One region of the Alteromonas sp. ABV4_515 genome, then DNA from elsewhere that is predicted to be linked to it. Evidence: predicted binding sites of a transcription regulator. Region 1 holds the regulator's gene; each other region holds the start of a gene.
The links. The regulator FNR, encoded in region 1, switches genes on or off when oxygen is low (the NO sensors DNR and NnrR bind a similar motif). The targets are predictions, from matches to a motif close to TTGATCTAGATCAA.
Positions count from the first base shown of each region.

Region 2: fliK (flagellar hook-length control protein FliK) is a predicted target of FNR. The motif match lies at 2,125-2,138, and genes of this name have one in related genera.
Region 3: ACXAGX_RS11085 (FeoA family protein) is a predicted target of FNR. The motif match lies at 4,372-4,385, and genes of this name have one in related genera.

Region 1 is NZ_JBSWWZ010000009.1:109,255-119,247, forward strand. Features, by position in the region: gene ACXAGX_RS18975 (FixH family protein) at 1-213, shown strand, start outside; gene ACXAGX_RS18980 (heavy metal translocating P-type ATPase) at 210-2,582, shown strand; gene ccoS (cbb3-type cytochrome oxidase assembly protein CcoS) at 2,588-2,779, shown strand; gene ACXAGX_RS18990 (sulfite exporter TauE/SafE family protein) at 2,772-3,437, shown strand; gene fnr (fumarate/nitrate reduction transcriptional regulator Fnr) at 3,467-4,204, shown strand; gene uspE (universal stress protein UspE) at 4,306-5,226, shown strand; gene ttcA (tRNA 2-thiocytidine(32) synthetase TtcA) at 5,322-6,260, shown strand; gene rssA (patatin-like phospholipase RssA) at 6,264-7,211, shown strand; gene ACXAGX_RS19015 (DUF2987 domain-containing protein) at 7,234-7,863, opposite strand; gene ACXAGX_RS19020 (glucosaminidase domain-containing protein) at 7,869-8,654, opposite strand; gene ACXAGX_RS19025 (hypothetical protein) at 8,647-9,396, opposite strand; gene ACXAGX_RS19030 (LysE family translocator) at 9,454-9,993, opposite strand, start outside.
Region 2 is NZ_JBSWWZ010000003.1:489,510-499,502, reverse strand. Features, by position in the region: gene fliK (flagellar hook-length control protein FliK) at 1-2,051, opposite strand, end outside; gene ccmA (cytochrome c biogenesis heme-transporting ATPase CcmA) at 2,248-2,868, shown strand; gene ccmB (heme exporter protein CcmB) at 2,877-3,533, shown strand; gene ACXAGX_RS10010 (heme ABC transporter permease) at 3,533-4,288, shown strand; gene ccmD (heme exporter protein CcmD) at 4,278-4,508, shown strand; gene ccmE (cytochrome c maturation protein CcmE) at 4,510-4,974, shown strand; gene ACXAGX_RS09995 (heme lyase CcmF/NrfE family subunit) at 4,977-6,974, shown strand; gene ACXAGX_RS09990 (redoxin family protein) at 6,971-7,573, shown strand; gene ACXAGX_RS09985 (cytochrome c-type biogenesis protein) at 7,573-8,016, shown strand; gene ccmI (c-type cytochrome biogenesis protein CcmI) at 8,013-9,263, shown strand; gene ACXAGX_RS09975 (MlaA family lipoprotein) at 9,269-9,993, shown strand, end outside.
Region 3 is NZ_JBSWWZ010000004.1:194,078-204,070, reverse strand. Features, by position in the region: gene thiS (sulfur carrier protein ThiS) at 1-104, opposite strand, end outside; gene ACXAGX_RS11100 (HesA/MoeB/ThiF family protein) at 88-861, opposite strand; gene thiE (thiamine phosphate synthase) at 854-2,311, opposite strand; gene thiC (phosphomethylpyrimidine synthase ThiC) at 2,314-4,212, opposite strand; TPP riboswitch at 4,336-4,448, opposite strand; gene ACXAGX_RS11085 (FeoA family protein) at 4,651-4,884, shown strand; gene feoB (ferrous iron transporter B) at 4,927-6,741, shown strand; gene ACXAGX_RS11075 (hypothetical protein) at 6,996-7,685, shown strand; gene ACXAGX_RS11070 (heme biosynthesis HemY N-terminal domain-containing protein) at 7,781-8,950, opposite strand; gene ACXAGX_RS11065 (uroporphyrinogen-III C-methyltransferase) at 8,947-9,993, opposite strand, start outside.

The sequences.
Region 1 (9,993 bases):
ACGGCGCTCAAAATTGCGTTTTATCACGTTACCCTGGCTGAACGGGATACCGAACTCCTCTTAACCCGGGATGCGTCGGGTGTTTATCGGGGAACCACTGAAGCCGTACTCGACGGAAAGTGGCGAATCAGCCTTACCCCAATCGATGAAGCCTGGAAGATTCAAAATACCGTTTTATTGCCACAATCTCAGAAGATCCCCTTTAATCCGTGAGTACTGAATCTTGCTATCATTGTGGGGAACCGAACGACCACCGTCAGCTTTTCTCCACAATTGTCCTTGGTGAGCCCAGACAATTTTGCTGTCCGGGTTGTTTAGCTGTCGCCGAAGCCATTGTTGATAACGGCCTGGAAGATTACTATCAATTTCGTACCGAGCCCGCCGCGAAAGGCACTACTTCACCTGAAAGTGCACTTGATAAATTAGTACTTTATGACGAACCGGCACTCCAGGAAGAATTTGTCTACGACGAAGGTAAGCACAAGCAAATAGAATTTACTCTCGAAGGAATTACCTGTGCAGCCTGCGGCTGGCTAATTGAAAAGCAGTTATCAAAGGTAAGCGGTATAAAACAAATCGCAGTTAATGTGGCGCAACGGCGGGCCGTCGTGACCTGGGAGCCCGATACACTATCGCTAAGCCAAATTATGGCATCGCTTCAGCGTATTGGTTACCCAGCATTACCTTTTCAGCCCGACCAACATGAAGCCACTTACAAAGCTGAAGATAAGCAATTCCTGAAAAAGCTGGGGTTAGCTGGCCTGATGACCATGCAAGTTATGATGCTTGCCGCCGCGCTGTATTTTGATCTTCTGGATGCGATGGATCCACAAACGGTGTCTTACTTTCACTGGATTGCGTTAGTGCTTACCACACCCGTCGTATTTTATTCAGGCAGTACGTTTTATCTGGGGGCACTGAAAGCGCTAGCGGCCCGCAGCGTGAATATGGATGTACCCGTCACCATTGCGGTGTTCGCTACGTATTTGTCTGGCACCTGGGCAACCATTTCCGGTGGCGGCGATGTATTTTTCGAAAGCATCTGCATGTTCATCTTTCTGCTTTTGCTCAGTCGGTTTCTCGAACACCGAAGCCGTCATCGAGCGGCGCAAATCTCTGCCAATATGCTGCAATACATACCGGTTACGGCGAATAAACTAAACGCCGACGGCACATTGGTGCAAAGCCTTGCCAAAGCGTTAAAAATTAACGATACCGTGGTGATAAAAGCCGGAGAGACGGTGCCTGTCGACGGCATCATTGTGGATGGCAGCAGCGAATTTGATGAATCTATGCTTACGGGTGAGTTCAACCCGAGCAGAAAAACCGTCGGCGACACGATTTTTGGTGGTACCAATAATCTCAATAACAGCGTAACAATACACGTTACGCAAACGCTCAAACATGCGCTGGTTAACCAAATTATCCGCCTGCAAAGTGTTGCTATGGCTTCAAAACCCAAGGTCGCGCAGTTAGCGGATAGATTTTCCAGCTTGTTTGTATCGTTGGTACTTTTCATTGCAGCGCTGACCTTCGCTTACTGGTACTGGCAAGACGATCCGCGTACATTTTGGATCACGATTTCCGTATTGGTTGCAACCTGCCCTTGCGCGCTTGGGTTAGCAACCCCCACTGCACTTACCTGCGCCATGGCGACGCTTAACAAGCAGGGAATATTACTAAAGCGAGCCGATGCCCTAGAGCAACTCGCCAGTATAACTACCGTTGTGATGGACAAAACCGGCACACTGACAGAGGGTCGTTTTGCCATCACCGAATGCTGGTTTGCTGATAAAGAACAACAAGACTTTATCATGCACGTGATGGCGTCGTTGGAATCCCGTTCAGAGCACCCTATCGCCGCCGCATTTAGCGCAGACGATCTTGCTCCGGTAACGAATGTGACGATAACGGCGGGTAAAGGAATCGAAGGCGATATACATGGCCAATGTTACAAAGCGGGCTCAGCACGTTTTACAGCCTGCGATAAGTTAGAAATTCCGATAATCGCTAATGTATACCTTGTGTCGAATGATAAATGCCTTGCCGCATTCAGAGTGACTGATCAAATAAAATCGGATGCTGAAGACGTACTAAGCGCGTTTTCGAACTACAAAAAAGTGTTGTTGAGCGGTGATATCCAGCAAAACGTAGACGACATTGCCGCGCAATTACACATTGATGAAGCCATAGGTGGAAACAGTCCAGAAGATAAACTCAATGTTGTACATGCGCGCCAGGCAGCTAATGAGCACATTTTGATGATGGGAGATGGAATCAATGATGCGCCAGTACTGGCTGCCGCGGATGTTTCGGTGGCGGTTGGCAATGCTACAGACATTGCCAGAAGCGCCGCTGATGTGATTTTCCTCAATGAGAAGCTTACGTTGATGCGTCATTTGTTGAGCATGGCGAGCCGGGTGAAACGTGTAATCCGCCAGAATATGGCGTGGGCCATTGGCTATAACCTGATTGTATTACCCTTTGCAGTCAGTGGCATTTTAACGCCCTGGATGGCCGTTATTGGCATGAGCCTCAGCAGCATTATTGTGGTGACTAATTCTACCAAACTGTTAAAGTAATTCTTATGAGTATAATTTATGTACTAATTCCGCTGGCCATTATCATTGTGGCTATTGCTATCGGGGTATTCTTTTGGGCTGTGAAATCTAATCAGTTCGAGGATCTCGATCGTCAGGGGTACAGCATACTCTTTGACGATGACCTGTCGCCCGAAGAGAAAAAACTCGCTGAAGAACGAAAGAAGCTGAATGAGTGAGTTTTCTTTTCTATCGGCCTTTTTGGTTGGTATTGCCGGTGGTGTCCATTGCATTGGCATGTGTGGTGGCGTTTCAATTGCGCTTTCTGGTGCAATTCCCAGAAATGCCAATGGCTTTCCTTATGCTCTGGCCTACAACTTTGGTCGCATTACCAGTTATATTCTGGCTGGTGCAATTACCGGGGCAGTTGCGCAAATCGCCAAAAAGTACCTGCCATTATCGGGGCCGATCCTCGCTATTCTAAGTGGAATCATGCTGTTATCTATGGCGTGTTATCTTGGCAACTGGTGGAGAGGCATTATTCATATTGAGAAGCTAGGCAGTCATTTATGGAAATCTATACAGCCAACCGCTAAACGTTTTTTACCTTTCAGGTCTCCTCTCTCCGCTATTCCTTATGGTATGATTTGGGGGTGGTTACCGTGTGGGCTGGTTTATTCCACTCTCACCTGGGCATTAGCGTCTGGTACAGCCTTTTCTGGCGCGGTGATCATGGCGGGGTTTGGATTAGGTACACTTCCCGCGTTACTTGCCACCTGGGCAGGAGCGAACTGGGTCCTTAAAGGATTCAGACAGCCGATGGTACGGCAACTAATCGCATTGAGTCTGCTGATATACGCGCTTTATATTTTATGGCGGGCAGTCAGTAGTTTTTAAAAGCAGTTACGTAAAAATGGTAAGTAAGCATGCAAAAGCGTTCGGATTTCTCTATCCACTGTCAAAACTGCAGTTTTAGTCACTTATGTCTTCCAGTTGCTTTAAACAAAACTGAAATTGAATCGCTGGACGATATCGTTGAACGAAAAAAGCCGCTTCATAAACATGACACCTTGGTTGAAGCGGGTGATAAATTCACGTCCTTGTACGCTGTACGTGCTGGCTCTTTCAAATCATTTGTGACCGACAGAGAAGGTGAAGAGCAAATTATTAGTTTCCACTTTCCGGGTGACATTATCGGTTTCGATGGATTACGCGACGATACGCATCAGAGTTATACCCAGGCGCTGGAAACGGCCATGGTTTGTGAACTTCCCTATGCCACGCTGGAAAAGATGTCAGAACAGTTTCCTAAGTTGCGAAACCAGGTCATGCGCTTTATGAGTGCTGAAATCAAGCAAGATCATCAAATGATGATGTTATTGAATAAACGCACCGCAGAAGAGCGATTGATTTACTTTATTGCTCACCTTTCTGGTCGTTTTGAAGAGCGCGGCTTTTCTCATCGCCAGTTTAATCTAAGTATGACTAGAAACGAAATTGGTAATTATCTTGGCCTGACGGTAGAAACCATCAGCCGCTTGCTAACCCGTTTCCAAAAAGAAGGGATCATAAAAGTCGACGGCAAGCTGATCACCATTTTGGATTTTGAGGGCATGGATAAACGGTTACACTCTATGGATATCCCCACTACCTGCGTTGACTGATATCCGAACAGTCTATTGATCTGAAACAACGTCTCTCCTGGGCGGTTTACTATACTAAAGATGTAAGCCGTATCGCAGTCCATAGACTAAGGAGGGACGTCATGATCACTTACAACCGCATTCTCGCCGTTGTCCAACCGGACAAATCCGAACAGCCCGCCCTTTCAAGAGCCATTGAAATCGCTAATAAAACCGGTGCTGAAGTCCATGCATTGCTGGTTGTTTATGACTTTTCTTACGACATGACCACCATGCTCACACGCGCTGAGCGAGAGGCAATGCGAAAAGCGGTAACCAATGATCGCAAGCAATGGGCTGAAAATACATTCAGTCACTATGACGGATGCCCAGTAAAAGTGTCTGTCGTCTGGAATGACAAAAGATACGAAGCCATTATTCGCTTTGCGGTAGAACAAAATGTTGATCTTGTAGTTAAGTCAACCCGGCAGCATCACGAACTCAGCACCGTCATTTTCACACCCACAGATTGGAACTTACTCCGTAAGTGCCCCACCCCAGTGTTGCTGGTAAAAGACCATGTGTGGCCAGAAAATGGCACTGTGGTTGCAGCAGTCAATGTAGGTACTGAAGATAAAGAACATGCCGAACTGAATAACAAGATTACGGTTGTCGCCACCGACTATGCCAACATGCTAAGTGGTCAGGTGCATTTGGCAAATGCTTACCCGTCTACACCGTTGAATATTGCCATTGAAATCCCGGATTTTAACGCCCAAACCTATCAAAACTCCGTAAGGGACCATCATCTGAAAGAGATGGAAGCCCACAGTGCAAAATACGGTATTGGTATTGCCAACTGTCACGTTATTGAAGGCCTGCCAGAAAAAGCGGTGTCACGCATTAGTGAACAGTTAAATGCTGAGTTGGTGGTTATTGGCACGGTTGGCCGCACCGGACTATCTGCTGCGTTCATTGGCAACACGGCTGAACACGTACTCGACAGCTTAAATTGTGATGTCCTCGCTATTAAACCCGACGGATTTGTCTCGCCTATCAGGTAAGGTATTCACGCTGCCGCACGACTCTCTATGGCGGCAGCGCCCTTCGTTTTGTATAATGCCACTTTTATTTTTCCCATCGTCAATTCTGAAGTGTCATGAATCAATTAACATCAGCCAAATCCGGTACATCGAGCCACAGCGCCGAAAGCAAACAGAAGTACAATTTCAATAAGTTGCAGAAGCGCTTGCGTCGTAACGTGGGTAAAGCCATTGATGACTTCAAGATGATTGAAGACGGAGATAAAGTCATGGTGTGTCTGTCAGGGGGTAAAGACAGCTACACCATGCTAGACATTCTCCTTTTCTTACGAAAAATTGCGCCGATCCACTTTGATATCGTGGCGGTGAATCTTGACCAAAAGCAACCCGGGTTTCCTGAGCACGTTTTACCGGAATACCTGGCATCACTGGGCATCGATTATAAAATCGTAGAAGAAGACACCTACTCCATTGTGAAAGATAAGATCCCTGAGGGTAAAACGACCTGTTCTCTGTGCTCGCGACTGCGCCGTGGCATACTCTATCGCACTGCCAAAGAATTAGGCGCAACCAAAATCGCATTGGGGCATCATCGTGACGACATGTTGGAAACTTTGTTTTTGAATATGTTCCATGGTGGAAAACTCAAAGCCATGCCACCGAAGCTTGTTAGCGATAATGGCGAACATATTGTTATCCGTCCTCTTGCCTATTGCAGTGAAAAAGACATTCAGAAATACTCAGACGCAGCATCATTCCCAATCATTCCCTGTAATCTCTGTGGTTCGCAAGAAAACCTACAAAGACAGAACATTAAAATGATGCTTCAAGACTGGAATAAACGTTTTCCTGGCAGAATTGAATCCATGTTCAGGGCGATTCAGAACGTTGCGCCGTCTCACCTGGCCGATAAAAACCTGTATGATTTCGCAGCTATTCAGACAACAGGTGCGCCTGTTGCCGATGGTGATACCGCATTTGATGCGCCTGAATTTAAAGACGAGCTGGCAGAAGAAAATCGTTCAGACGTGCAAATTGTCAACCTGGCGGATTAACACATGAAAATAGGACTTGCCCTGGGTGCTGGCGCGGCCAGAGGATGGACACACATTGGCATCATTCAAGCGCTGGAAAAGCTGGGTGTAAAGATTGATGTGGTTGCAGGATGCTCCATCGGTGCCTATGTGGGCGCGGCCTATGCCAGTGGTAAACTAGAGCCACTCAAAGAATGGGCTTGCTCGCTGACTGAATGGCAGATTTTAGCCTTAATGGGAGTTGGCATTCGAAAAGGTGGTATTGCCAGCGGTGAAAAGGTATTTACCAAACTCGCTGACGAATTTTGTGCCCCGACCTTTGAAGAAATGCAAAAACCGTTCGCGTGTGTCGCGACGGATTTATATTCCGGTCGTGAGGTTATGTTCTCTCAAGGGCCGTTAGATAAATGCGTACAGGCGTCGTGTGCCATCCCGGCTTTGTTCAGTCCGGTGTCTTATCAGGATCGCTGGCTGGTGGATGGTGCTGTAGTGAATCCGGTTCCAGTAAATCTTTGTCGACAGTTGGGCGCTGATTTTGTTATCGCGGTTAATCTGAACGCAGACTTTAAACCACAACGGCTCGATAAGCCTGCCGAAGAACACGAGAAACTGCAGAAGAAAAATGATGATTTCTTCTCTAAAAGTACCAGCATGGTGAAGCAGTGGTTTTCTCACGACGAGAAAGAGACTGCGCCTCAGCCACCAAGTATTTTGGGTGTGATGACCAGTTCTCTTGAGATCTTACAGGCAAGAGTGACCCGCTCACGCCTTGCTGGCGATCCACCCGACGTTCTCATCGAACCTTATCTTTCCGATGTGGGATTGATGGAATTTCATCGTGCAGAAGAGTTGTGTCAGGAAGGCGAACGAACTGTTGCCCGGCTTGCAGAGCAGATAAAGTATCAGCTTGTCATTGAAAGCAAAGAAATCGAAGTAGAAGATCTTGATAATATTGAGAACGCCGAACAATAAGGTTTGGCGTTATTAATACTGCTTATTTTGTTGCTTTTGCCGTAATTCGAAACGGCTTTTCGGGCAGAACTAATCCTTTACTGCTCTCAATCCATTCGGCTGACAGCATTTGTGTTCCCATATTGATGTTCGGTGCATCTTTCACCGGCATACTGATATTGTTATCAGCGAACTGGATATTTAGTCCATCTACAGTTGGCATCATAAAAGACAAGAAACTGCCCATTTCATTGAAAAAAGAACGGTATTGTTCAAGCAAATACGTCAACTCTTCTTTGCTATAACGCGTCTTCAAATATGCGGTCTTTGTTTCAAGCTGTACAGACATATCACATAAATTGGCGGCCTCAGCCAAATCGATTTCGACAAAGGCTTCAGCCATTTTTAACACTTTTTCCGATGGTACCGTGAAACGATATTCCTCAGAAACCTCAAGTGGCAGTGTCTGTTTATCGGTAACAATCTTCGCGTTATTTATTTCGCACAAGCGCCCTTCACCCACACGCTGAAAACCAAATGCAAACTGCAATGCTTGCGTGTCTTCGCCGTCGAGCTTTTTAACATGACTATAAAACCGACTATATTCAACCTGAATGACTTCGGCGTAAACATTACCTGCAAAGAGCAGCACTAATGCTGCAGACAACACCATTTTCACTACATGTAATCCCTGTTGTAACGAATCATAGCCTGTAGCTCCTCTACGTAAGCTATGCCCCGCTCTGAGTAATTCATCAGCCCTTCGGCTAACGCGACACCTGTCACTGGTAATTGATTCGATCTGAGTGTACTTCGAATAGTACGCAGCTCTTTATAGGCATTGTGACGGTTAATATTGCGCATGTAGGTATAGGTAGCCTTTGATAAATTAGGGAACTTGGCTACCTCGTGATCAGCCCCTTCAGTACGGCGTGCCGGGACAAATCCACAGCCTTTACGAAAACACCAGAGACCAAAAAAATTATAACCTTTGCGTGCAAATCGACTGGTTCCCCATGCCGATTCATTCGCTGCCTGAGCCAGTACCAGCGACACCGGTAATATATCAACCCGACGCAAGAGCGTCTGTAATTGATCATCAATTTCAGCATCTTCATCAACTTTATACTCATTAACCAACCAGACAACCCGTTCCTGATCATCTTCAGTTAACGTTTCGCCTAATGAAATTTGACGCTGGAGAGTTTGAATGTAGTGACGTAAAGAAAGTAGGTACTCGTTTTGCTTTTCTACTTCAGGACGAAGATAATTGAAAAAGGCTTCTTTCTTTTCCTGTACGTTTTCGATATCGATAAAGTCAGGTACAGGCTCATCGGCCTGTTCGGTGATAGGAATATCAAGAATATCAGGCTCTCTGGAAGACATGATCCAGGCGTTAATCACGATAACCAGTAAAATGGCAACGGTAATTAACACAATATTCATGGTTTCTCTTTTATGCATCGAAAGTCGACTCCTGTCTATCACCCGTCAATGCCCGTTGGTCTTCTGCTGTATCAAAAATGGTTGTGTAAAGCAGTCCGGTTACCACGAAGTACAGTGGCATGATCACCAAAAAACCCAGGCCAAAAGTAAAAATACTCAGCAGAAACAATACGAGAAAAATCACAAAAAGAACAATAAATGATAACAAATATTGATTAACTGCCCGGCAGGAAGCCATTACAGCCTGAAGTACGCCCATCTTTTTATCGGCAATAAGAGGCAGTGTGAACGTAGAGGCAACAAAAACGTAAAGCCCGGGAATGATTAATACGGCCAAACCGAGCTGAACCAGCACGGAAATAAGCAGTTGAGCGAGTGCTAAGGGCAATACCCAGGATACAAATTTAAAGATATCCGTCATGGTGACTTTTTGCCGTCTAGCGATGTTAATTCCCATTACCGAAAGTCCCGCTGATAGCGGCGCCACAATAATAATCATCGCAATATCAAGAATACCTTGCTGCTGTGCAGGCATACCCGTGAGTTCCTCTAGGGGAAAACTATTGGCAATGAGTAAAGCAAAAGCAAGCACAGTAAAAACGATCACCGAACAGGCAGAGATGAGCGGCCAGATATTCGCTTTTAACAAAGCAATGGCAACCCGGGAAATCTGTTTAAAATCGAACTGCCCTTTTTCTTTAATGATTTTATAGCGATCGTTTAAAGCAGTATTAAATGGAGGTTTGTTTGATGCAGACACGAGACACTTCTTAATATTTTGATGGGCGGATTATACCGCAGGAGGCCGATTTGCCTACTAAAGCAGGACAAGTTTCATGGCCAAGCCGACGAGCAGTACGCCCATGGTACGGTCGAGCCAATAGCCCTTTTCACCGATAATTCTGGCAACACGACTGGTACTTAACAACCATGACAGCATACAAAACCACGCTGCCGTTGCCGCAGACAAATAAATGCCATATCCCAGTTTTATCATAACGGGGGTTTGAGGATTAATAATGACGGTGAAGAGCGAAAGAAAAAACAAGGTCGCTTTCGGATTCAGCCCGTTGGTCAAAAAACCGATTCGAAACGCTTTTGCTGCGGAAATATCTGGCGATGCAGCTTTATTCCTAAGATTCCCCGTTGGCGACGTTTTATCAGGCGGGCCGCTACGAAGAGCGCCTATAGCCAAATACAACAAATACGCTGCAGCTAAATAAGTAAAGGCACGATACAGCCAGGGTGTTGTGGTTAATAATACGCTTACGCCAATTAGGGAATAGGCAACGTGAACAAGAATGGCAAGCCCTATTCCCACACTGGTAACCATGGCAATACGGCGACCATAAGCAAC
Region 2 (9,993 bases), on a different contig from region 1:
GTTTTAGGTATTTTCCCTCTTTGGCAACTGTGATGTTCAACGGAAAGGCCTTGACTCTCAAGTCTACGTAACAGGTAGGGCAAGGTATCGATAACCGAGGTGAGTAAAGCATCGGAAGAGGTGTAAATGCGCAATTCGATGGTGTCATTATTGATCTTGGTTTTGGCTAGTAACTCACCGGCGTCACCCACACTGAGTTTCATGGTTAGATGCCAAATACGTTGTTTTCCTCGTTCTGCTGTGTTGTCTCTGCTGTCTCTTTCTTCGGCTCGAATATGCAGCTCAGGCGGTGGCTGGTCTTCATTCGCAACAGGTAAAATATAAAACAGGCTATCCTGCCCCTGAAGCCGCGACTCAGCATTCTGCATTTTATGCTGCTGATGGTTGGCAAGCAACGCCCGCACCTGTTCGAGCAGGTTTGACCGACTATCAAGTTGGGCAAAATCATTTGCCACTCGCCCAGCTTGCGGCGTAGACGTTGAGCCTCCTGATGCACTGACGGTTTTTCCTGAAACCGAGTCAGCTTTGTCGATGATGCGTGCTAGTTCTGGTTGGGCGCGGGCGGCCCTACCAGCGAGGCTGATTTGCAGCAGGCTGACCAGTGCATTGATAAAACCCGATGCTGCAGGTTGACTAAGTAGCGCTGAAGGGGTGCTAGTCAGAGCCGGAGACTGAATCAATTGCCGAACCTGACTCTCGACGGTTTTTCCACTATCGCTGTTGACCTGTTCAACATTCATTTGTGGTAAGCCAGCCGTGGCAGTTGATTTCGTTTCTGGTTGTAGCGCGAGAAGTTGATTTAGCAGATGCTTCGACACCGCTTTACTTTCAGCATGCATATCAAAACCCGGATTACGCAGCACATTAACAAGCTTTGTTAACGCTTCATTGGTTGAACCGGTTTGCGCCAGGAGTTGACGTGAAAGTTGTCGAACTTTATCCAATACAACAGGCACATCCTCTGCGGATATACCCAAAACAGGTGATAACTTATCCGCCAACTTCACAGAAGGCGACAGCGTATCTGATTTTGCTGATAACAAAGGTGATGGGTGTGTCGCGACGTTTTGCGTTGTCACATTAGTTTGTATGGAAGAGAGCTTTCCTGTTTGTCGTGGTATTGAATTTTGGTTTGCAAGCTCGACTAATCTGTCATTACCTACAGGCTGAAGTTTAGGACTGTTTTTCGGCAAGGTAATGTTTAACATGGGTTTTAGCTCAGTGCCGCGGACCTCAAGTTGGTTACCACGAACTTGTACATTTACAATGTGCATAGATACCGGCGTATTCAATTTCCCATTTGATGGTGATGGGGAAATGTTGAGGTTTTTCTGCAATGCAGTAGAAAGCGGTTGTTCAAGTGTTATCCCCGCGCTTGCGATCACTTTTGCAACGGCAAGTTTAACGCTTGGTGAGGATGACGGGACCGTAAATGATGCTTCTTTTTCTGGTAACGCAGTGGAGCTTAATGTCGCTTTCCATTGCTGCCCGCTGCTATTCTTAACTTGGTTTGCCAAAGAGCTGGGTGCCGACTCTGGTTGCAGTTTCAACGTCACTTTATCGCCTGACTTTAATTGGCTGGCAATACTGTCTGGCACAACGAGTTTTACGCCAGGATTGCCTGGCATCTGCAAATTCAGACTCACTGTACGATTTGCTATATTTTCAACTGTGCCTGTCAGTGAGAAACCAGACTTCGATTGCGACAGTGCTGCCAATGTCATGCCGTCAGCTAAAGCTGTTACCAAACGTTGCATATCAGCTTGGGTAAGGCGAGTAACTTGCTTAATCGGCAACATGTCGAATAACGTAATCTGCTTCTCACCACTTACAACGGTAGCGGCGGAATCGACAGTGACGCTGCTGGTTGGTGTTGATGTTAAAAGCGTTGAAGCAAGTAACTGGGGCGCAGATATCTGCATTTGTGTCTGCGATGTGCGTTGCAACGAAGCTGAACTGAGTTGAGACAGAATTTCAGGTTGTGATTTTACGACATCGGCAGAGAGCGATGCATTGGCAGCGGAAAAAAGTTGAGCTATCTGCAAGTTCATGACAGATTTATCGGCAACTATTTGAAAAATTCAAGCATTTTGTGATTTTCACCGATGTCAATGCTCCTTCAGGTTGAACTAAGTCATAAAAAGGTTTAATACGCCAATGGTTGGGATGTGATCCTTTTTGCCTATGCTAGAATGCTGGGTCGCAAACATCAAAAATAAACAGCGAATTATTTAAAAGAGGTGTTGGTTGTCAGGGTTAGTGGCCAGTGAACTAAGTTGCATTAAACGCGATAGAGTGTTGTTTGATAGATTGTCGTTCTCATTGCAGTCTGGTCAACTGGTGTATCTTCGTGGGCCCAACGGCGCCGGTAAAACCAGTCTATTACGAATTCTCTGCGGGTTAAGTCAACCTGAAAGTGGCACTATTACTTGGCAGTCGCAGCCGTTAGGTGAGCTTTGGTTCAAGGATTTAATCTATGTTGGCCACAAGCCTGGCGTGAATGGTGCACTCTCCGCGATAGATAATCTCGCATTCTGGTGTCGTCAGCATCATGTTCCTGCTTCTCTTGACCACCTTTACCATGTGTTAGGCGAACTGGGGCTGGTAGGCATGGAAGATGTGCCGTGTAGAACATTATCCGCCGGGCAACAGCGACGAGTGGCATTGTCCCGCTTATGGCTCAAGCCTGGGAAAGTCTGGATCCTCGACGAACCCTTTACTGCCTTAGATGTGAAAGGCGTCGCGCAACTCGAAGATAAAATGAAATCACATGTAGACGCCGGTGGCGCAGTACTTACCACATCCCATCAGGCACTCAGTGAGCGAGCGGGCTCAGTGCGTTCCTTTGATTTGGAGTACCGGTTTTGAATAGCTTGATGGGTGGTGTATTTAAGCGAGATTTAGCGTTGGCTTTCAGGCAGAAGGCCGAGCTAGTGCAGCCCCTTATGTTTTTACTGATGGTGGTGACACTCTTCCCCCTTGGGGTTGGCCCCGGGCCTGATACCTTACAGCTAATTGGCCCGGGTGTTATTTGGATTGCGGCTATTCTTTCCTCCTTAATGGGAATGGAGAGATTATTCCGAGACGACTTTGCCGATGGTTCCCTAGAACAATTACAACTGTCTGGGCTGCCTCTCTATGCTGTTGCGGCAATGAAAGTGCTCTGTCACTGGCTGGTTACGTTTATTCCACTGCTTGTTTTATCGCCGCTATTGGCCATGTTCCTCAACCTCACAATGGATATGTATATCGCATTAGTGATTACACTTTTGTTAGGAACACCGCTTTTATCTTTGGTTGGCGCCATCGCCGTTGGGTTGACTGTAGGCATTCAACGGGGCGGTGTGCTGCTGGCTCTGTTGCTTATTCCGGTATTTATTCCTCTATTAATTTTTGCTACCTCAGCAGTGGATGCTGCGGCGCTACAGCTACCATACCGTGCGCAAATTGCTATTATTGGCGCTATGTTGTTGATTGCAATGGCACTGGCACCTGCCGCCATCGCATATTCTCTTAAAGTGAGTCAGAACTGATGTGGAAGTGGTTACATCCCTATGCAAAGCCTGAACGGGCTTATCAGCTTTGTAATACTCTGTTGCCGTGGTTTGCTCTGCCTGCTGTGGTATGTCTGGTGGTAGGTACAATTTGGGGGTTGGCCTATGCACCTCAGGATTATCAGCAAGGTGATTCCTTTCGCATTATTTATATTCATGTACCAAGCGCCATGTTGTCCATGAGTACTTATGTGGTAATGGCAATAGCCGCGCTAGTGGGTATGGTGTGGCAATGGCGCACAGCCTATATGGCAATGATTGCCATGGCCCCTGTTGGCGCGGTGATGACTTTCATTGCGCTGCTTACTGGTGCAGCCTGGGGTAAACCCATGTGGGGTGCATGGTGGGTGTGGGATGCAAGACTCACTTCAGAGCTCATTTTATTGTTTCTCTATTTCGGCGTTATCGCTTTGTATTCTGCATTTGAAGATAAACAGCAGGCAGGCAAGGCGGCGGGCGTCATGGCACTGGTTGGTGTAGTAAATATTCCCATTATCCACTATTCGGTTGAATGGTGGAATACACTGCATCAGGGCTCAACAATTACCAAATTCGACAAGCCGTCTATCGCTACCGAAATGTTATGGCCATTGTTACTCAATATATTGGGCTTTGCGCTGTTTATTGCGTTGGTCACCACCATGCGTCTTAAAAATGAAATCATCCGACGGGAAATGCACAGACCTTGGGTGCAATTGCTGGTAAAAGAGAAGGGGGCTGATGATGCAGTTTGAGTCTTGGGCTGACTTCTGGGCCATGGGCGGTTACGCCTTTTATGTTTGGCTCTCTTTTGGTGTCGCGTTGGGAGCGATGGCCCTTATTACCATTTTTAGTGCAAGTGAGCATAAGCGATTGATAAAACAGGTAGTTACTGAGCAGCAACGAAAGCTACGTATTCAGCGAGCTCAGCAGCAAGCGCGTAACGACACCACTGAACCTGACCGGAGTAAATAAGATGAATCCCCGCAGAAAGCAGCGATTACTGGTTGTCTCTCTTGTTGGTGCGCTTGTTATGGGCGCAGTAGGTTTGATGTTGTTCGCACTGACTGACAGCATCGACTTGTTTTATACACCAACACAAATTGTGGATGGTCGTGAAGGGGTTAAGCCTCAAGTCGGCCAGCGTCTGCGGATCGGTGGTATGGTTGTACCGGGGTCTGTTAACCGTGATTCTGAAAGTCTCGCCGTAAGCTTTGACCTGGTTGATACCGGTCCGGCTGTGACTGTGCGCTATCAGGGAATTTTGCCTGATCTGTTCCGTGAAGGGCAGGGAATTGTCGCCACTGGCACGTTATTGGCGGGTAATGTGATTGAAGCTCACGAAGTCCTTGCAAAACATGACGAAGAATATATGCCGCCGGAACTGGCCGAGCAGATGAAAGGCATCAAACACGTGAAGCCTGCGAATAACGGAGGCTAATTATGGTTCCTGAGCTGGGTAATATTGCATTAACTCTGGCCCTGGTCAGTGCGATTCTGTTGGCGGTGTATCCACTATGGGGGGCACAAACTAATCATTCTTTTTTAATGGGAACCGCAAAGCCGTTGGCATTGGGCATGTTCCTGTTTACCGCGATGGCGTTCATTGCACTTACCTATGCATTTGTTACTGATGATTTCAGTGTGGCCTATGTCGCGCAACATTCAAATAGTCAGCTTCCGGTTTACTACAAAGTCACTGCCGTGTGGGGGGGGCATGAAGGCTCGTTTCTGCTTTGGGTGTTAATGCTATCCATCTGGACCGTTGCGGTAGCATTGTTTAGTCGCGGTATACCCGATGAGATGGTGTCCCGGGTACTGTCAGTACTCGGTTTAGTTGGCATCGGTTTCTATCTGTTCATGCTGCTTACCTCTAACCCTTTCGACAGCATGTTGCCTTTCTTTCCTGTTGATGGCCGTGACTTGAACCCGCTGTTGCAAGATTTCGGCATGATTATCCACCCGCCTATGCTTTACATGGGGTACGTGGGTTTTTCGGTTTCTTTTGCTTTTGCAATCTCTGCACTTATTTCCGGACAAATGGATTCAACCTGGGCTCGCTGGTCGCGTCCTTGGGTCATTGCTGCCTGGGGATTTCTCACCGTTGGTATTGCGCTGGGAAGTTGGTGGGCGTATTACGAATTAGGTTGGGGGGGCTGGTGGTTTTGGGACCCGGTAGAAAATGCCTCTTTCATGCCCTGGTTGGTAGGTACTGCACTGATGCATTCACTGGCAGTGACTGAAAAACGTAAAGTATTTAAATCCTGGACGGTGTTACTGGCGATTGCCGCATTCTCACTTAGTTTGCTGGGTACCTTCTTAGTTCGCTCTGGGGTGATTGTTTCTGTGCATTCGTTTGCCAGTGACCCATCGCGGGGCCTGTTTATTCTTGGCATCCTGGTGGCGTTATCAGGTTCCGGGTTGTTGCTGTATGCATTGCGGGCATCGCAACTAAACTCGCCAGGTCGGTATAGCATGTTTTCCCGCGAAGTTTTACTGATGGGAAATAATGTATTTTTATGTGCCGCCACACTGGTGGTATTTCTCGGTACTATTCTGCCATTGGTACATAAAGAATTGGGCCTCGGCTCTATTTCCATTGGTGCGCCGTTCTTTAATCAAATGTTCACCGTCTTGATTGTCCCTTTTGTGCTTATTCTTGGGCTAGGACCCGTTACTCGCTGGAAACAACAGTCTGCCAGTGCACTGCAGAAGCAGTTGCTAATTGCGCTGGGGTTAAGTATCAGTGCCGGAGTGCTAATTAATTTTACCTACGATACGCCAACGTATCTGGCGGCGATGGGATTAGTATTAGCGGCGTGGATCTTAATCTCTTCAATATGGGAAGTATTGCAGCGTATCGATTCAATGCCTGATGCATCGCTATTAACTCGTTTACGAAAGCTAACACCAAGCCACTGGGGAATGGTGTTGGGGCACCTGGGCTTTGCCGTTACGATTATTGGGATCACGTTAGTATCCAATTACGCACTGGAGCGGGATGTGAGAATGGCACCGGGTGAAACAGCGAATCTGGGTGGCTACACCTTTAAGTTTAATGAACTGAAGGACTTCCAGGGGCCGAACTACACGGCTGATGTTGGCGTGTTTGATGTGTATGTCGACGGAGAAAAGCTGGTACATCTTGAACCTGAAAAGCGCATGTATACCGTGCAGCGGATGCCGATGACGGAAGCCGGCATACACTCAACGGTGTTCCGGGATTTGTTCATTGCAATGGGCGAACCACTAGACGATGGAGCCTGGGCTGTGCGTATTTATATTAAGCCCTTTGTGACCTGGATTTGGGCAGGCGCGGTTATCATGGCCTTGGGCGGCATCTGTTCAGTGTCTGACCGTCGCTATCGCATGGCGAAGATTGCGTCAGCGAAACGTATTCTGGCTCGCACATCCATTGACGTTGTTGGAGAACAGGGATGAAAAAAATCGGTTTTTTCTTAATACCATTGGGTATTTTTTTAGTGCTTGTGGTGTTTTTATTCCAAGGATTGTTTTCTGATCCCCGAGAGTTAGATTCTCAAGTTAAGGACAAGCAAGTACCGGCATTCTCGCTACCAGATTTAATGCAGCCTGATGTAACTTACACGCAGGATGTGTTTAAAGGCGAAGTGACCATTCTAAATGTATGGGGCGTTTGGTGCGTAACTTGCGCGGTTGAGATGCCTTATCTAACTAAATTGAAAGAAGAGCAGAAAGTTAACTTTGTTGGTCTGTATTTCGATCAGGATCTTGACCCGGATTTCGGCACCAAAACCTTGACCCGGGTACAAGAGGAAGTGACCAGCATGCTTAGCCGTTACGGTAACCCTTACCAATATAATATTTTTGACGTATATCGCGATACTTCATTAGACCTTGGGGTCACTGGCGCGCCGGAACATTTCCTTATCGATAGTCGTGGTGTGGTTCGAATGCATCATATCGGCGACATTAACCCCAGGGTGTGGGAGAACAAAATTGGGCCGCTGTATGACCAGCTCGTGGCAGAGCAACAGACAAACGTAGCAGGGAGTCGTTGATGCGTAACTGGATGTTCGTCCTATTGGCCCTCGTTTCAGTGAGTGTTCTCGCAGTCGAGGACAACTATGGGTTTGATGACCCAGAGCAGCGCGTGGTGTTTTTAAAACTGACGGCAGAGCTTCGGTGTCCCATGTGCCAGAATCAGAACATTGCTGATTCTGATGCCATGATTGCCCATGATATGCGTCGAAAAGTGTATACCCTACTAAAGCAAGGCAAGTCTGAAGAAGAAATCATTACTTACATGAAGGATCGCTACGGCGATTTTGTGTATTACAAGCCACCCGTCACAGCGGCGACTATATGGCTTTGGGCTTTGCCACTGGCTTTCATCTTTGCGGTGCTATTTCTGGTAATGCGCAGACCTTCCAAAGCGCCCTTGTCCGATCAGGATGCGAAGTTGAAACAGGCTGAAGCAATGTTAAAGCAGGATAAATCATGAGTTGGGCGGAATTTTGGCTGACAGCGTCAGGCCTCATAACGTTGGTTATTGTTCTAGTGGCAACGCCTTGGCTTCGTCGCAGACAAGTTACTCAACGAGATGTAGCATCAAATATTTCGATTGTTAAACAGCGTCTCGCTGAACTCGATAGAGAAGCCCGAGAAGGATTAATTTCTGAGTCTGATAAACAAAAAGCCAGTGATGAATTAAAACTCGCGTTGGTGGATGAGGCCGTGGCAGAAAAGCAGGTAAGCCATCGCAACGCCGCACTGCCACTTGCTTTGGGAGCCGTTATCGCGTTTGTTGTCGCTGGGGTTGTATATTCATCAGTGAATCATCTCCAGCAGGTGGAACAGGCCACCACTGCCATTGAATCTTTACCTGAACTGAGTGAAAAATTGGCGTCTGGAAATGGGCAGAATTTTACTGCCCAGGATATCACTAGCCTTGCCTATGCCATTCGTCAGCGCTTACGTGATGAACCCGAAGATGCCACAGGCTGGATGTATCTCGGGCGCTTGTGGATGTCTGTGGGTGAGGATGACCAGGCGATTCAAGCCATCGAAAAAGCCCTGTCGATTAAACCCGAAGATACCACCATTCGTATTACCTACGCTCAGGCGCTTATGGTAACTGAGAATGCTCAGCGGCTGACGTTGGCGCAGTCAGTACTGGGTGCGCTGAACAATGAAAATCCGGACAATGATAACCTGGCACTGATGATGGCAGTGGTGTCTGCGCGGTTGGGTGACCTGCCTAATACCCGTCTTTATTTCGCCAAGATTGAAAATAAACTGCCACCGCAAAATGAAACCCGAATCGGAATCGCACAGCGTATAGCCGAACTGGAGGCGCAGCAGCAGGATGCATCAGCGCCGTCTGAAAGTGCAGCCCGAACCGGTTTTGATATAGCAATTACCGTGAGTGATGAAATGCGGTCGATACTACCTGAAACGGGATATCTGATTGTTTACGCCCAGGATAATTTAAGCGAAAATCGGATGCCTGCGGCGGTGGTTAAAATGCCGTTACAAAATTTCCCTGTATCTTTGTCGTTAACGACTGATAATGCCATGATGCCTGCCTATACAGTGGCATCATTAACTCAGGCGAAACTTACAGCGCGAATTTCTTCCGATGATGATGTCATGCCTGCAGCAGGAGATCTTCTGGGGGTATTATCGGCACCGGTAAAATCGGGCGAAGTGCTCCCCATTGCAATACAAATCAACAAGGAACTGAAGTGACAAATATGTCGAAAATCCTGCTTGCCGGTCTTATGGTAGGCGTTTCTCTATTGTCTGGTTGTGCCAGTAAACAAGCTGCAACCGAACAGGCTGAACAGCAGCAAATCCCTGAGGGCGATCCGAAAGACCCTCTGGAGCCGTTAAACCGCGTTGCCTGGAACTTTAACTGGGAAGTGCTAGACCAGTATATCCTGCGTCCCGTCACCATTAGTTACGTCACGGTTATGCCGCAATTCGCTAGAACCGGTTTATTAAATGCCACCAATAACCTGGAAGAGCCAGGTAATATGTTCAATAACTTTTTCCAGGGTAAAGTCGACGAAGGCTTGGATAGCCTGGCTCGCTTTATTATTAACTCAACAGTCGGCCTTCTCGGCACCATTGATGTGGCTGAAAAGATGGGGATTGCACGCCAGCGTGAAAATTTTGGTGAAGTGCTCGGCCGTTGGGGCGTCGATACAGGCCCTTATATGATGGTGCCGGTGCTGGGACCAAACGATCCGCGTACCCTAACCGGGCGGGTGGTCGATAACGTCTATTATCCGATGACGGTGCTAACCGGTACCTACAATGTGGTGCGCTTTGCGGTTACAGCATTGGAAGGACGGGCAGCGCTGATCGATCAGGAAGGGCAGTTGGAGCAATCGCTAGACCCGTATTCCTTTGTTAAAAATGCCTACTTCCAGAATCTGGAATATCGGGTGACTGATGGCAAGAGTGGCGAAAAGGT
Region 3 (9,993 bases), on a different contig from region 1:
GCCACAGCCAACGCGCCTTCCTGCTCGTTGAATCGTTGGATGATACTGACCAGTGAGCAATCCTCTGGTACCTCAAGCTGTTCATCGTTACAGTGAATGCGCATGGTCTTCACTCCTGTGGATTTTGGAACACGTTGGGCAATCCGGATTCTTCTGAATGTTGAACTGCCGCATTAGCAAGTTCTGACCATTAAAGTGATGAAGCGAACCCCATTCGGGGACGCGAATACCGCTTAGGTAAGACAATGCCATCATGGCCTGAAGTTGACCGGCAATGGCCACTACCGGACTGAATATGCCCTGCTCGAAGCATGTAAGTGACTGCTCACTGTTATATTCTGGGCATGCATAGCAAGGGCCTGTAATCCTAGGGTTAAAAGCGGTTGCAGTGGCGATAAAGCCACTCGCTGCTGCGCTTATCAACGGTACGCTGTGGGTGACGGCGAGCGCATTGATTGCTAATCGGCTGGTAAACGAGTCGGTGCAGTCGATGATCAATTGCGATGTTGTCAGGTGCGCATCGCGGGTGGCGACATCGTTGAAGTTGGTGATGCAATGTAAAGTGCAGGCAGATTGCATTGCCAACAGGCGGGTGCGGGCAACTTCTGCCTTTTTCTGCCCGATGTCTTTTTCCGTAAATAACCACTGCCGGGGCAGGTTGCTCAGCTCGATGGTATCGTCATCTATCAGTGCCATCTCCCCCACACCGGCAGCCGACAGTGCCGATGCTACCTGGCATCCCAGTCCGCCCACACCAAACAGGGTAACTTTGGCGTTGCTCAAACGACGCTGAGCGTGTTCATCGAAGTCATCAAGCAACAAATGACGACTGTATCGGGAGTATTCCGATGCGTTAAGCATGTGCAATTCTCCCTTTCAGTGCTTCTACCGCCCGGGGTACGTCAGCACTCTCGGTGATGGCGGTAACCACGGCAACGGAAGAAACGCCGGTAGCAACAACACTGTCGATATTGTGCAGCGCAATGCCACCAATGGCCACGGTTGGAATTTCTCCACAAAGTCTTTGATAGTCAGCCAGGCGTTGTGTGCCTTGGGGTTGTGAAGGCATAGCTTTGGTTCGGGTTGGAAAGATGTGTCCAAGTGCAATGTAAGAGGGTTTTAACGGTAACACCCGACATAGCTCTGCATAGCCATGCGTGGTGATACCAAGTCGCAATCCTGCCTGAGAGATAGCGGCTAAGTCTGCCGCTTCGAGATCGTCCTGCCCTAAATGTACGCCATAGGCATTGTGCTTAATGGCAAGTTGCCAATGATCATTAATAAAAAGCTGGGTACTAAAGGTTTCCGCCAGTTGAACGGCCTCGCGAATTTGTTCACTTAGGCTATCAGACACGCGTTTAATGCGTAATTGAATAATATCAAAGCCCAAAGGCAGTAGTTGTCTCAACCATTCCACGCTGTCTACCACAGGATAGAGCCCAGGGTTTGCCACGCGCAGTGGCGGAAATTTTAGTGCAAAGGGTTTGTGCCCCAGACCTTTAATCACTTGCGGAAAATGCAGTGACTGAGGAGGCGGAGGGCTTTTCATTAAGTGGCTAATTTCATCGTTCGCCGGCGTCGCGACGCTGAAACCGCTGGCTACCACAGCTTCGGCGTAGCAAATGGCATCTTCTGCATCATAGTGTAACGCCAACGCACTGGCGATAGCGGACGCAAGTAAGCAGCCTGAACCGCGCAAGGTACGGGCGGCTTTGCTGTGAGGAAGAAACTGCCAGGTGTTTTCCGAGTTGTAAAGTGTATCGCATAAGGGCGAAGGCTGGCTGCGATGGCCTCCGGTTACCAGAACATGGTTGCAGCCCAAGGTCAGTAATTGATGGGCAGCTTCAAGCTCATTACTGTTGGTTCGCAGCGCAAATCCGGTAAGGTATTCCAGTTCAGGCAGGTTAGGTGTGAGTACTGTCACGCGACTTATCAAGGTGGCAATCCCGTCGAATGAGAGTTGGCTCAGACTCCCGCCTGTGGAGGTTGTCAGCACCGGGTCCCACACCACAGGAATATCGGGGTGTTGGTTTAGTAAAGTGACTAGCTGATAGACCTGCGCATCGTTCGCCAGTGCACCCAATTTAATCGTATCGGGTGGTTCGGGGCAGAATGCCGCATCAAGTTGCGCGAGGAACATATCGTCAGATACCGCTTCGCAATGCAGTAGCTTGTTTTGGGTTTGCGCAGAAACAAGAGACACCACACTGCGGTGAACCACGTTGAAACATTGCACGCTGCGCATATCCTGATGTAGTCCGGCGCCACCACTGCTATCGGTGCCGCCAATAGTAAGCACTACAGGGTTCATATTTAGCGCTCCAGAGTGCTTGCGTTTACATAGAGTTCGCCGCCGGTGGAAGAAAACTGTTTTGCCATGGCGGCCATACCATGCTTTTTCTCTTCTGAAGACAGTTTTTCCTGCTGTGACTGGGCGTGATCGCGCACTTCCTGAGAAATCTTCATCGAGCAGAATTTGGGGCCGCACATAGAGCAAAAATGGGCGACCTTGCCCGATGCCTGTGGCAGCGTTTCATCGTGATAGCTTCTTGCGGTGAACGGGTCTAACGCCAGATTAAACTGATCTTCCCAGCGGAATTCGAAGCGGGCTTTCGACATTGCATTGTCGCGGATTTGCGCGCCGGGATGACCTTTTGCCAAATCGGCTGCATGGGCCGCAATTTTGTAGGTAATTAAGCCTTGCTTTACATCTTCTTTGTCAGGTAACCCGAGATGTTCTTTCGGGGTGACATAGCACAGCATGGCACAACCAAACCAGCCGATTAGCGCAGCACCAATGCCCGAGGTAAAGTGGTCGTAACCCGGTGCAATATCGGTAGTAAGTGGCCCAAGAGTGTAGAATGGCGCGCCGTGGCAGTGATTAAGTTGCTCATCCATATTTTCTTTGATCATGTGCATCGGCACGTGGCCAGGGCCTTCAATCATCACCTGCACATCATATTCCCAGGCGATTTTGGTTAATTCTCCCAAGGTACGCAGCTCAGCAAACTGGGCTTCGTCATTGGCATCGGCAACCGAACCGGGGCGCAGGCCATCACCTAGCGACAAGCTCACGTCATAGGCCGCGCAGATCTCACAAATCTCGCGGAAATGCGCATACAGGAAACTTTCCTGGTGATGATAAAGACACCATTTGGCCATAATGGCACCGCCACGGGAAACAATGCCGGTCACCCGTTCAGCGGTCATGGGTACAAACGCCAACAGAACGCCAGCATGAATAGTGAAGTAATCTACGCCTTGCTCAGCCTGTTCAATCAACGTATCGCGAAAGACTTCCCAGTTAAGCTGTTCCGCAACGCCATTGACCTTCTCCAGTGCCTGATAAATGGGCACCGTGCCTATCGGTACTGGGCTGTTGCGCAATAGCCATTCACGGGTTTCATGAATATTTCGTCCTGTTGATAAGTCCATTACCGTATCTGCGCCCCAACGGGTGGCCCACACCAGCTTTTCGACTTCTTCTTCAATAGACGATGTCACCGCAGAATTACCAATATTGGCGTTCACCTTCACCAGGAAATTACGCCCAATGATCATCGGCTCCGCTTCAGGGTGATTAATATTGGCAGGAATGATGGCGCGACCTGCCGCCACTTCCTGGCGCACAAATTCGCCGGTGATTTGAGTCGGAATGGTAGCGCCAAACGGCTCGCCTTTATGTTGGCGCAAGAGCTGGTCGTCATGAATGGTAGAGCGAGCCATGTTTTCCCGGATGGCAATAAATTCCATCTCCGGCGTGACAATGCCGCGGCGGGCATAGTGTAATTGCGTCACGATTTTCTCAGGCAGTGCTTTGCGAATAACCGGGCGCGCTTTAAAGCGAATAGACTCTGTCGTGATGTCTTTGTCTCTAGCCTGGGTGTAATCGGATTCAGACTTGTCGACAACGCCAGTATCATTACGCTCGGTAATCCAGGGGCCGCGAGTATCCGCAATACCTGCTGTTACATCCACTTCGCATTCCGGGTCACCGAAGGGACCTGACGCGTCATATACGGGAATGGGGGGATTAAGCTCTTCTGAATCGGCGTCGATGCGTGTAGGCGATTGCGCAATCATTCGCACCGGAACACGCATAGTGTGCGCTTCATCGGTGAGATAGTGACGATAGGAGTTAGGAAAATTCTCACCCTGAAGTGAGTGGATAAACGATTGTGCCTGTTGGCGGTTTAAGCGTCGTGTTGACATAGCATTTGTTCCTTGGTCGGTATTAAATGCTTGTCAGGAGTGAAGTCACAAAGCACAAAATCATAAAACCAGACGAACGCCGGGCTTGGTTTTGCCAACAGACGAATCTGTAGACAAACTACGTGATTTTGCATGCTTGTTCCCTTCGCAGGTATTAGCCTGATCAGGTTCAACGGATCCCGCAATGCGGTCTCAGCTTGTTTTCATCAGAAAACGAAGCACTCCGACAAGTTCTATTTTTACTATAATCACGGATTGAAAAAGAACACAAGCTTTGTCTCAACGTTAGAGATGTGAACTTCGACGATATGATGAGTAATGTCTCTGGTTCATTTATCCACTTTCTTGTACCCTTCCTGAAATTTTTAAAATCCGATTTGTTGGATTTTGTGAACTTGTTTTTAAACAGGTAATCACTAATAACTACAGAGACATCCTATGACATTGTGGGAACTTAATACCAAACAGCAGGCGCTCATTATCTCAGTGAAATCTGAATTGGCTGAGAACGTAAAAGAGCGACTTTCTGAGATGGGCATTCAAGTTGGCAGAGACATACAGTGCGTCAGAAAAGGCCCATTGGGAGGCCCTATTGTCATGCAATTGGGTGGCAGCGTGTTTGCAATCGAAGAAAATCTCGCCGCTCAAATTGAAATCGAAGCACGTAACTAACGCTCGTTTTTCCGCTGTCACAAGTAACAGGGTACGTATTCCATGCAACGCATTCTTATGGTCGGAAAGCCAAATTCCGGCAAGAGTCTTTTATTCAATCAATTAACCGGCCTGCGACAGAAAGTTGCTAATTATCCTGGTGTTACGGTAGAAGTAAAACGGGGTCAGTGTGCAGGTTTTGAAGTGGTTGACCTTCCCGGTACCTACACTATGCGCGGCCTCAGCCGCGATGAAGAAATTGCGATCAGGGAAATCACTCAGTCCATTGAGCGGGATGACACCTCGCTGGTGGTGTGCGTGCTTGATGCTACCCGTCTAGAGCGCAGTTTGGTGCTTGGACTGCAGGTTCAGCAGTTGGCGCGTGAAAACAACAAGTCTGTAGTATTTGCCCTCAATTTTATCGACGAAGTACGCCGGATTGGCGAAGATGTCGACACAAAAGCGTTAAGCAAAGAGCTCGGTAGTCCGGTGATGGCGCTGTCTGCCCGTACCCTTGATGGCCTGCACGAATTTAAAACCAGCATGCTGGAAATTGCTGCCGAGCCGGAAGAGCACAAGCCGTTTAATTCTATTGGCAAAGGTGAATCTGCAGTTCACAGAAGTCAGGAGTTAGCCGGAAAATACGGCCTGAAACTGGACGTTGTATTACGTAACCAAAACAGTGTCGACCGCTTTTTGCTGAATAGCTGGACAGGTTCAGTGGTGTTCCTGGCTGTGATGTTTGTATTGTTCCAAAGTATCTTCACGCTGGCAGCACCTTTGATGGACGGGATGGAATCGCTCATTGGTAGTGTCGCTGAGGGCGTAAGTGCAGTCACCCCCGAGGGCATTGTCACTGATTTCTTTAACGATGCGATTTTTGGCGGGCTAGGTTCGTTTTTGGTATTCGTGCCACAAATTATGGTACTTACTTTGATTATCGGCCTGCTGGAAGACAGCGGTTATCTGGCCCGTGCGGCGTTAATGTGTCACCGTCCACTCAGCGCGGTTGGCTTATCTGGCCGTAGCTTTATTCCTTATCTTTCCGGACACGCCTGTGCCATTCCTGCCATTATGGCAGCCCGTACTATTGAATCACCGCATAAACGCATGATCACTATGCTTACCATCCCGCTAATGTCATGTTCGGCCCGTTTGCCGGTATATGCACTACTGGTGGCGGTACTGGTGCCTGAAGACGGCACTTTCCTGGGCATTTTTGGAATGCAGGGCGCAGCGTTTTTCGGCCTTTATTTCTTCGGTATCGTGGTCGCGTTGATCGTGAGCCAGTTTCTTAATCGCTTCCTGCCCCGGGATCTTGAAGAATCGGATATGCCGTTTATTCTCGAACTGCCAACCTATCGCTTACCGCACTGGAAGCCGCTGACATTTCGCGTCATCGACAGTGGTTTGCAATTTGTCCGCCGTGCTGCACCAATTATCTTCATGGTATCAGTGGGGATTTGGATCCTAGGTTATTTTCCAATGGATTCGAGTTTGCAAGACAGTTGGCTGGGGCAGATTGGCCACTTTATCGAGCCGGTGTTTGCGCCCATGGGGCTAGACTGGCGCTACGGTGTAGCCATTCTGATGTCATTTCTTGCCCGTGAAGTCTTCGTAGGTGCACTCGGTACGCTATTCGGTATGGATGGCGCTGAAGACAATGTCGGTGGTTTGGCTGAGCGTATCCAGGCTGACGGCTTGACAACCGGCGCTGGACTGGGCCTAGTCTTGTTTTATGTAGTCGCACTGCAATGTGTAGCAACCGTCGCTATGTTGAAAGGTGAAACCGGCAGCAATAAACTCGCGTGGGGTTTATATGTGGGTTACGGCGTGCTGGCTTATTTAATTGCCGTAGGTGTTAACTTTTTCTTCTAGTAATTCATTGAACTAGCACTTTTTTATTAATTATCCGATTTCAGTGATGGGGTCGGATTTTTTATATTCGTAAATAAATAGTGGGAAGTGTCAGATTTATTTACATATTTTTATTGTAGAGAGTTTAAATCAATAGTTAATTATTGAAATTAAATGCCTTTTTTCTAATGGATCAATTTTTGCTAAAAAATTGCGGATTTATTCGGATTTTAAATCCGAATTCATTGTTTAACATGGAAAAAAAGGAATTAGTTGTGAAATTTAATAAATTATTATTAGCAGGCGCGACCGCTGCTGCTTTATTGGCGAGTAACGCACACGCCGTTCTGTTATTTCAAGGTTCTACCACGCCAACTGCCGACGTACCAATGACGCCGTCTGAAGCACGTGCAGCATGGGAGGCTGAACTGGCAAGCTTCGATATTGATACTCTTGCCGGTGCAAATGGTTCCGGTACCTTTACTTCTGCATTGGGTAACACTTATTCAGAAACGGGCAATGGGAGTATGATCTCTTCGTCAGGTTACAATGTGAGTGGTAATCGTAACGGAGCAGCTCTGATCGAATTTAATGTTGAGTTCCCTACATGGGTAAATGCAGTCGGTTTCGATGTATTTGACAACGACGGCGGTGGTATGACATTAACACTTACCGATGCAAATACCGGTGTTGAAACAGTATTTGATTTCACCTCCACGCCAGGCACTGGTCGTACCGAATTCTTTGGTGTTGTATTCGACCCAAATACCTATATTTCTGCTCTGCGCGTAGGCGGAACTGATCCAGGTGGCATTACTTCGTGGGATGATTTCACCACAGGTGTAGGTATTAACGCGGTAACGCCACCACCACCAATCTCTAATGTTAATGCGCCTGCTACTTTCGGTTTGCTGGCGCTTAGCATGGCGGCTTTCGGCGCACGTTCACGCCGTAACAAAAAGTAATCGCATTTTCGGCAATATACCGAATTTGCAAAAAGAAGCCCGCATTTGCGGGCTTCTTTGTATTTGAAAGCGAGAGTAGTTCGTGGGTAGTTTAGTTACTCAACTTCCATACTGCGCTTGTACATGGCGAGTGCGCCAGAATCGTCATGGCGGTGTTCACTGATGGTAGCGAGTGCTTCAAAATCTCGCGGATTCTCACGCAATTTCACAGCTTTCAGTAACACCTTCTCGGCCAGGATATCGTCACCGGCATTCATTGCAAGGTGACCAAGTACCGAAAACAGCTGTGGATTGGTGCCGTCTTTCTTAATCCAGTCTTCCAGTAAGCGAATTGCAGCAGCCGGATTTGGAATGCTGAGTTCTGCCATATAAGGCAATAGAATAGGGTTTGGTCCTTTCTTCTGCCATTCCACAAGACAGGCTTCGGCATCGTGGTGCATGCCTTGCTCAAGCAATTGCTGCACATAAGCAGCCCGGTACGCATCGTCGTGGCGGAGTTTACGTGGCATGTTGTCCCAGTGCTGACGCAGCGCGTTCGCGCCTTGCTTACTGGCGATTTCAGCAAACTTGCCTTTGGCGACTTTTTGCGCCCATACGACATAATCGTCTTTTAATTGCTTACGCCATTCAGGTAACGCACTTTCGAGTTCTTGCCAGTGGCCTAACTCTGCCATGGCCCGGGCGCGAAGACGAATAACTTGCGGATGCTGGCGCTTCTTCTCGTCTAATTCATTAAGTTTATCCAGCGCTGCCTGCGGCTTGCCTTGTTCTATTTCTAAACGGGCAGAGGCGAGGTGGGCTGCGGTTTTCGCATTATCGTATTCGGCAGCTTGCTCTAGCAGATAGCGAACCCGCTCGGGCTCGTTCAGCGCCTGAGCTACCTGTGCCGCAGCCAGGTAATTCACGCCATCGAAGTCGCCATCGGTGGTGTCTTGCAGGTACTTTTTCGCAGCCGCGAAGTCACCTTCCACCATGGCTTGAATACCTTGATACAGGCGACGTTGGCGTTTACGACGTGATAAGCCACCAAACCATTGCTTTGACCCTTTAAATAACCCTAATGTTGCACCAACGAAGCGCCATAGCACCCATAAGATAATTAAAGCAACGAATACGGTAATGCACAGGCTAACTACCGACATTTCGATATGCCATTGACCCATGGAAATTAAGACATAACCTTTGTCGCCGATAACCTGCGGCGCAATCAGCATGGCGGCGAGTACGGCCACCACGAGTAAAATGCCGTAAATCAATCGTTTCATAGCGACGCCTCGCTGTTGCCATAGGCACTGTTTACACGAGATTCAAGCAAGCGTTGCAGTGGTGCCATTGACGCTAGGTCTTCCGGCATATTTTCTTTCACATCCATTGATGCGAGTTCTGAAAGTGTTTGCTGTGCACCGACGACTTCTGCTGTGGCGGTATCGAATTTTTCCCTGAGTAATGTCTGTGCATTCGCCAGTGATTGGGTATAAAGATCATTGTCACCCGACATAGCGGCAGACTGCGCTTGCATCACCTGCAGTTTCAGCTGCTCTTTATACAACCAGATTTCTTCGGTGGTCATCAGTGGCGTGACGGGAGCTTCGGTGCGGCGTACCGAAATAAAGTCATCTACAATGGCGTGCCAGACTTTGGCTAAGTTATCTTTCCAGTCGCTGACTGACTCTGACAGCGCTTCATCGTTGGTGTTGTCTTCTGGTCGAGTAAAAGTTTTAACTGGCAGGCTATCGGCTTGCGCCAGGAAGCCTGAAAGTGACAAGGCCAGTTTAACTCGATCTACACCATTCACCTGGCGCAGGGTTTGAATATCCTGGGAAATGAGCCCACGAACCGGAATCACAGAAGGGTCAGATAACTCTTTCAAGCGTTGATCGGCATTCTCCAATAACATAATGGCCGTGTCGGTATCTTTCTCAAGCCACACTTTACGACCCGCCATACGTACTAAGTAATCTGCTTCGGCGAGTAGCCAGTCAGCAGGGCGACGACCTTCCATATCGTTTAACTGAGAGAGTAACTGTTCGGTTTGCAACTGCATCGCATCGGCTTGCTCAGACAGTTTACTTACCGTGCTAGCCAGTGCCTGCTTGCTCTTCTCCAGTTCGATAAGTTGGCGCTGAAGTTGTTCGTTTTCATTGTTCAGAGCGCCCAGAGTCTGTTTCTGTGATTTTTGCTCGCTGATAAGTTCGGCATTGCCGGTATCTTTCTGCCAGATAAACCAATAACCCGCTGCGCCCACACCTATCGCTACGCAAAGGGTAAACAAAATGGCAATCCACAAACCAGCATGGGAGGGATGCTT